Regions from separate parts of the Streptomyces sp. NPDC003077 genome, predicted to be linked through region 1. Evidence: riboswitches for the same ligand, from Rfam matches in the RefSeq annotation. Region 1 holds a riboswitch; the other holds the start of a gene.
What was found. Region 1 has a riboswitch for cobalamin ahead of ABZX96_RS32945 (HoxN/HupN/NixA family nickel/cobalt transporter). Riboswitches for the same ligand answer to the same signal wherever they lie in the genome.
Positions count from the first base shown of each region.

Region 2: another riboswitch for cobalamin. It lies ahead of ABZX96_RS02845 (hypothetical protein); the one in region 1 lies ahead of ABZX96_RS32945 (HoxN/HupN/NixA family nickel/cobalt transporter).

Region 1 covers NZ_JBEXNM010000078.1:10,377-14,252, reverse strand. Annotated here, with positions in the region: gene ABZX96_RS32955 (MFS transporter) at 1-97, shown strand, start outside; gene ABZX96_RS32950 (LysE family transporter) at 274-993, shown strand; gene ABZX96_RS32945 (HoxN/HupN/NixA family nickel/cobalt transporter) at 1,198-2,319, opposite strand; cobalamin riboswitch at 2,374-2,632, opposite strand; gene ABZX96_RS32940 (hypothetical protein) at 2,787-3,197, shown strand; gene ABZX96_RS32935 (alpha/beta hydrolase) at 3,292-3,876, opposite strand, start outside.
Region 2 covers NZ_JBEXNM010000003.1:5,038-8,913, forward strand. Annotated here, with positions in the region: gene ABZX96_RS02840 (MMPL family transporter) at 1-962, shown strand, start outside; cobalamin riboswitch at 1,490-1,712, shown strand; gene ABZX96_RS02845 (hypothetical protein) at 2,138-3,016, shown strand; gene ABZX96_RS02850 (cysteine synthase family protein) at 3,013-3,876, shown strand, end outside.

The DNA of each region.
Region 1 (3,876 bases):
CTTCACGGCGGTCACGGCGATCGCCGCGGGCGGGCTGGCGCTGACCGCGGCGCTGGTGGCGGTGGTGTTGCGGTCGCGGGGGGAGGTTGGGGGGTGAGGGGGCCGTCTGTTTCGCTTTTTGCTGCTTGCTCGTTTTCCGTGCTGGTGCTCTTTGCGTGTCCTTGCGTGTCCTTGTTCGTCCTTGTTCGTTCGTTCCTTTGTGGCTTTTTCCGGCTCTTTTCCGTCGGTGAATAATGCCGGGCGGCAGGTGGCGGGGGCTGGCACCGTGAGGGCATGGGGGATGCCTTGCTGTCCGGCCTGTTGGCCGGGTACGGGATCGCGATGCCGGTGGGCGCCGTCTCCGTGTTGATCGTGGGACTGGCGGCCCGTACGTCGTTGCTGCGGGGACTGGCCGCGGGCCTCGGCACCGCCACGGCTGACGGCCTGTACGCGCTGGTCGCGGTGGTGGGCGGGGTGGCCTTGGGGCAGTACGTGGAGCCGGTGGCCGGGCCGCTGCAATGGGCGGCGGCGGGGGTACTGCTGACGGTCGCGACCGTGGGCGTCGTCACGGCCGTACGGGAACGGGGACGGGGACAGGAACGGGGACGAGGACAGGAACGGGAACGGGGACACGCACGGGAACGGGGACACGCACGGGAACGGGGACACGCACGGGAACGTGGCCCGGCGAGGGAGAGGGGCGGCGGGCCGGATCGTGGGTGGGGCCGTACCTACGCCGGGTTCGTCGGGCTGACGCTGCTCAATCCGGTGACCGTCGCCTACTTCGCCGCCATGGTGGTGGGGCAGCGGAACGCGTCGTGGGACGCGGGTGCGGGAGCGGCGTTCGTGCTGGCGGCGGCCGTCGCGTCGGCCAGTTGGCAGGGTGTGCTGGCGCTGGGCGGGGCGGCGGTGGGGCGGGTGCTGACGGGGGAGCGGGGGCGCCTGATCACCGCACTCGTCGGCAATGCGGTGATCGCGGTGTTGGCGGTGCGGCTCGCGTGGACGGCGCGTTGAGGACGGGGGCGGGGCGGGCTCGGGGGAAGGTCGGGGCGGTGCCCGTGCGGCGCCCGTTCGCCCGTCGTCCGGCCTTCGTCCGTCCTTCATGGCTTTCGGCCGGTCTCCGTCGCCCGACCGGCCTCCGTGGCGCCCGTCCGGTGTTGCCGTCTCCTGTCCGTGCCCCGCCCCTCGTAATTCGTAATCCCCGGCTCCGTGGGGTCGTCAGCTCTCCGGGGCCGCCGTGCGGGCCGCCCACCGCCGTTCGACGCCGGCCAGGCGCCAGTACGCGAGGGCCGCCGCCCACACCACCACGAACAGGCCGACGATGATGAAGCCGACGTTGTCCAGGTCCAGGCCGGAGATCCAGCCGGTGACCGCGTCCGTGAGGGCGAGCTTGTCGTGCAGCACCGTGACCAGCTCGATGGTGCCGATGAAGAAGGCCACCGCGATCGACAGGCCGGTGATGGTGAGGTTGTAGTAGACCTTGCGGACCGGGTTGGAGAACGCCCATTGGTACGCGAAGTTCATGAAGGTGCCGTCGAGGGTGTCGAAGAGGCTCATGCCGGCCGCGAACAGCAGGGGCAGGCACAGGACCGCGTACCAGGGCAGCCCGGCCGCGGCGCCGCTGCCCGCCATGACCATCAGCGTCACCTCGGTCGCGGTGTCGAAGCCGAGGCCGAAGAGGAAGCCCAGCGGGAACATCTGGCCGGGGCGGTTGATGGAGCGGGTGAAGCGGCCGAGGAAGCGGTTCATGAAGCCGCGGGAGTTGAGGTGCTGTTCCAGTTCCGTCTCGTCGTAGCGGCCCTCGCGCATCGCGCGGAAGACCCGCCGGATGCCGGCGAGCGCGATCAGGTTGAGGGCGGCGATCAGGTAGAGGAAGGTGCCGGAGACGGTCGTGCCGATGGTGCCGAGCACCTGGTGCGCGCGGGACTCGTCGTCCAGGAGCGTCCCGGCGAGCTGAGCGCCGCCCGCCACCAGGGCGGCCATGGCGACAACGACGCTGGAGTGCCCGAGGGCGAACCAGAATCCGACGGAGACCGGACGCTTGCCGTCCGCCATGAGTTTGCGGGTGGTGTTGTCGATGGCGGCGATGTGGTCGGCGTCGAAGGCGTGCCGCATGCCGAGCGTGTACGCGGTGATGCCGAGTCCCACGCCGAAGACCTGCTTGCCGACGGTGTAGTGGTTCGGCACCACCAGGAGCAGCAGGACGCCGAAGGCGACGACGTGCAGCCCGGCGATCACGGCCATGAGGCCGATGGTGCGTACGGTGTCCTGCCGCCGCCAGCGGAAGCCGGGGGGTGCCGGAGTCTGCGGAAGGCCGCCAGAAGGAGAAGAAGGGGACATGGGGGGACGGGTGGACCCGGGCATCCGGTGATCACGCTCCAGCACCTCGTGGATGATTTCGTGAGATGCCGTGGCCGGTCTCCTGGCTCACGGGTACGCGCGCCCGGCCCGGCCTTCCCGGCCGCGGCTGCGGTCAGTGGCCCCGTACGCGCCGGTGGCACGTGCGGAAAGGGTCGGGAACTACCCGATCACAGTGGCGAGGGCCGCGCCGGTCTGGGACCCCGAGGGGTCCGTCACCGGTCTTCCCGATCACCACGGCCCGGTTACCTTAGCCCGCGAAGTTATGGGGCGGACCAAGGATTCACCAAGGATCGTCCCTGGTGGCAAGGGGGAGGTTGTGGTGCCAGGGCGGGGCCGGGCGGCATCCGTTCGGCCGGAACCGTGCGCGGTGTCGTCAGGGACGGGCTCGCGGAGTAGCTTCCGCAGTGGGCCAGGGGCGGAAGCGGGCCCGGCCCTCGGGAGAGATCATGAACCTCCACAACCCCCTTCTCCTCGATCTCGCCGTCAAGGCCCGGCTGAGTCCCGCCGCCCTTGACGACTCCGTCACCGCGCTCAGGGAATGCGAGGCGGCGGTCACGGTCTGCGCGGCGGCGATGCTCTCCGAAGGAGAGCCGGAGCGGATGCGGGAGGCCGTTTCCCGCGACATGGACTGCTCCGACGTCGTCACCGCCACCTGCCGGGTGCTGGACCGGGCGGGTGGCGGCGACGCCGCGTTGCTCGCGTCCTTGCTGGACGCCTGCGCGATGGCCTGCGAACGGAGCCACGAACTGTGCGCGCAGCACGCCGGGCACCTCCCCCACTGCCGGGTGTGCGCCGACGCCACCCGCAAGGCCGCCGGCGCCTGCCGGCAACTGCGGGCGGGTCTGACGTCGGCGTGAACGGGTGAGCGGGTGAGTGGGTGAGCGGTTGGGCGGGCCGGATGGGTGCCGGATGACGTCCTTGCGGTCCGCCAGAGCGGCACCGGCAGACCTGTCAGTGCGGCACCGATGAAAGGAACCCGTGCAGCGCCTCGTCGAAGCAGGCGGTGTTCTCCAGGTTGACCATGTGGCCGGCGCCGGGGACGCGGACGCGGTGGGCGCCGGGGACGGAGACGGCGATGGCGTGCGCGTTGGCGGAGATGTCGGTGCTGTCCAGGTCGCCGTCCAGGACCAGGGTCGGCACCCGGATCTCCGACAGCCGGGCGGCGGCGCCGACCTCGATCGGCAGCCCGGCCCCCATCCCGTCCGCGTGCGCCATGACGTTGGCTTCGGCGGAGGCGCGCATCCGTTCCCGCAGTTCCGGGTCCACCATCGACGGCTGACGGTGCGGACCGTCCACCCACATGCGCAGGAAGTGCTCCACGAACCGGGCCGCGCCGTCCTCCTCCCCGATGGCGGCCACCTGTTCCTTGATGTGCTCCAGGATGAACGGGTCGGTGAAGGTGCGACCGCTCACGCCCGGCGCGGCGAGCGCCAGGGCCGTGACGCGCGCGGGGTGGGCCAGCACCATGTCCAGCGCGACGCGCGCCCCGTGCGAGAGGCCGACGAGCGTGGCGCGCGGGATGCCGAGGTGATCGAG
Region 2 (3,876 bases), on a different contig from region 1:
CCACGCTGACCGCCATCGTCGACACCGACGGCATCCCCGCCGAACGGCGCGCCCAGACGGTCAAGGAACTGGGCGCCGCCCTTTCCCACGACCGAGGCGTCGCCGCCGTCGCCCCGCCGATCGCCAACCCCGAAGGCACCCTCGCCGTGATCGGCGTGGTGCCCACCACCGGCCCCGACGACCAGGCCACCACCGACCTCGTCCACCGGCTCCGCGAGCACGCGCCCGACGTCGACCGGGCGGGCGGCACCCTGTACGTCGCCGGTGCGACGGCCGCCGCCATCGACGTGTCCGCCAAGCTCTCCGACGCGCTGCCGCTGTTCGTCGCCATCATCGTGATCCTGGCCCTGGTCCTGCTGGCCCTCGCCTTCCGGTCGCTGCTGGTGCCCCTCAAGGCCGTTCTCGGGTTCCTGCTGTCGATCGCCGCGGCGCTCGGCGCGACCACATGGGTCTTCCAGGACGGCCACCTGGCCGACGCCCTCCAGGTTCCGGCGGCCGGACCGGTCGTCGCCTTCCTGCCCGTCCTGCTCATCGGCGTGCTGTTCGGCCTGGCCATGGACTACGAGGTCTTCCTCGTCAGCCGCATGCGGGAACACTACGAGCACACCGGCGACGCGGCCGGGGCCATCACCCACGGCGTCGCCAGCAGCGGCCGGGTGGTCTGCGCCGCCGCCCTGATCATGGCCGCGGTCTTCGGCGGCTTCATCTTCAACCCCGACCCGATCCTGAAGTCCATCGGCTTCGCCCTGGCCATCGGCGTGGCCATCGACGCCTTCGTCGTACGGATGACGCTCGTCCCGGCGGCCCTGGCCCTCCTCGGCCGCCGCGCGTGGGCCCTGCCCCGCTGGCTGGACCGCGCCATCCCGCACATCGACATCGAAGGCGCCCGCCTGCCGCAGGCCGCTCCCGCCGGACGGGGCGAGGAGCAGGGGCAGGGGCAGAAGGTGGTGGCCGCTCGGTGACGCGGTGACGTGCGCTGACGCGGTGACGCACGCTGATCCGCCGATGACGCGGTGACGCACGCCGATACGGCGGCGGGGCGGGCGCGGGCGACCCCTGTACGGGGGCGCCGGGCGCTCGCCCTGTTGCTTTGCGCGGCTTCCGGCCGCGTGCGTTGCGGCTACGTGCGTTCTGGTGGTGCGCCTTCCGGTTACGCGCCTTGGCGGTTACGTGCCTTCCGGGCATATGGCTTCCTTACGTGCCTTCCGTGACGGTGGACGCGGTTCGGCCCGAGAACGGCAGGGTTGTCTTGATTCTTTCCCCAAGGAGGGGCAAAGTCGGAATCAGGTCCCGAAGTGCCGATGAAAGCCGGAATCGGGCCCCGGAGCGCCGACCAAAACCGGACACGCCCTTCGCAAGCCCGTCGGACATGCGCGTCACTGCCCCGGTCAGCCATCACCGTCCCGGCCGGGCGCCCCGTCTCCCCGAGCGAACGGTCATAACCGGACAACGGTTGGTGCTCATCTGTCGCATGGGGAGCGGTATCTCTACGCTGATGAGCGCAGTTGGTTCGCGCCACAGGGGGGTGGCGCGTCGTAAGAGGGAATCCGGTGCGAATCCGGGACTGCCCCGCAGCGGTGAGTGGGAACGACCGCCGTCAACGGCACTGGGCCCCATCCAGGGACCTGGGAAGCGACGGCCAGTAGGTGCGTGCCGGAGGCCCGGCACCGGGCCCGCGAGTCCGAAGACCTGCCATGCTGCGCGCGTGCGCGTCCGCACGCGCTGTTCACGGTGACCTTCGAGGGCTGGGTCGGCGGTGCTGGCGGAACGACGCGCGTACGCGGCGCGCCGTCCAGCCACGTCACGTCCCCGTCGTCCTCGGAAGTGGGATCGGGATGACGAGGGAGGACGCGTTCGTGACCAGAGGAGCGACCGGAGGAACGGCCGGAGAAGCGACCGGAGGAACGGCCGGAGGAACGGCCGGAGGAACGGCCGGAGGATTCCGGCGTCGTGGGGGAGGGTTCCGCTTCCGTACGGGAGGGCCCGGGCCCCGGCTTCGTACGGAAGGCCACCGGCTCCGTACGCGAGAGCCCCGCCCGCGTGCTACCGCCCCCGCCATTTCCTTCAGGGCCAGGGCCAGGGCCGAAGTCCAAGCCGGAACCGCCCGGTTACGCCCGTCGCCGGCCCTCCCGGCCTGATGTCCCCCCAAGACCGCGTGCCGCGCCCCGCCTGCGGCGTCTGCCACGGCACGTTGGGCGAGCTCTACCAGGGCCCGCTGCGGGCCGGGCCGCGCCCGGACATCGCCCTCGTCTCGTTCCCCGTGGACCGCCACTCCTGGGTCTACTTCACGCCCGGAACCGGCCCGCCCGATCCCCTTCCCCCCGGCGAGAAGTCGGCCACCGCCGCCCGCCTCTTCCTGGACCGTTACGGGCTCACGCTGCCGCCCGGCCGCTGGAGCACCCACTCGGACCTGCGGGTCGGGGTGGGCATGGCCAGCTCCACGGCGGACATCGTCGCCACCCTGCGCTGCCTCTTCCACGTCTTCTCCCTGCCGTACGACCCCCAGGCGGTCACCGGCATCCTGGCGGCGATCGAACGCGCGGACAGTGTCTTCCTCGACGAGTTCGCGCTCTACCTGAGCGCCCGGCACCGGGTGGTGCGCCGCCTGGGCACCGCCCTCGGCTTCCACACCGCCTACATCACCGAGCCCGGGACCGTGGACACCACCGCCGTCACCCCCCTGCTGCTGCGCCAGTACCGCCGGCGCGCGGAGGAGTACGAACGGTGCCTGACGGACCTCCTCAAGGGCTTCTCCGCCGCCGACCCGGCCGCCGTGGCCCGGGCCGCGACGACCAGCGCCGTCCTGTCCCAAGAGGTGCTGCCCAAGCGGACCTTCGACGCCGTCCTGGCGCACCGCGAGGAACTGGGGGCCGACGGCGTCTTCGTCGCCCACACCGGGTCCTTGGTCGGCTACCTCTTCGTCCGCCGTCCCACCCCGTCCGCCAAGGACGACATCTCCGCCTTCTTCCACTCGCTCGGCCACCAGTGCTCTTTCGCCCAGGGAGGCTACGGGTGATACACCCCCATATCGCCGACGCCCTCAAGATCCCGGATCTCGTCCGTCTGACCGACGGCATGGTCCTGGTCCGGTTCGAGTCCATGAAGATCTATTCCGCCCTCGCCGCCGTGCGCCACCTCCTCGCCCGAGGCACGGTCCGCCCCGGACAGACGCTCGTCGACAGTTCCAGCGGCATCTACGCGTACGCGCTGGCGCTGGCCTGCCACCGTTACGGAATGCGGTGCCACATCGTGGCGTCCACCACCGTGGACGCGACCACCCGCGCCCAGCTCGAAATCCTCGGCGCCACCGTCGAGCAGGTCAGGCCGTCCCGGAACCTCAAGCTCGACCAGGAGTTGCGGGTGCGGCGGGTCCGCGAATTCCTCGCCGGGCGGCCCGACGCCCACTGGATGCGCCAGTACCACGACGACGTCCATTACCTGGGCTACCGGGAGGTCGCCGACCTCATTGCCGCGCACGTGCCGGACCGTCCGCTGACCGTGGTCGGCGGTGTCGGCTCCGGGGCCTCGACGGGCGGGCTGGTGGAGCACCTGCGCCGCCGTGATCCGTCCGTGCGGCTGGTCGGCGTCCAGCCGTTCGGCAGCGTCACGTTCGGCAGCCAGGACCACCACGACCCCGAGGCGATCATCGCGGGCATCGGCTCGTCGATCGTCTTCGACAACGTCCGCCACCACCTGTACGACGCCATCCACTGGATGGACTTCACCCACGCCATGTCCGGAACGGTCGCCCTCCTGCGCGACCACGCCGTCTTCGCGGGCCTCTCCACCGGCGCCGCCTACCTCACCGCCACCCACGAGGCCCGGCGCCACCCCGACCGCCTCCACCTGGTGATCGGCGCCGACACCGGCCACCGC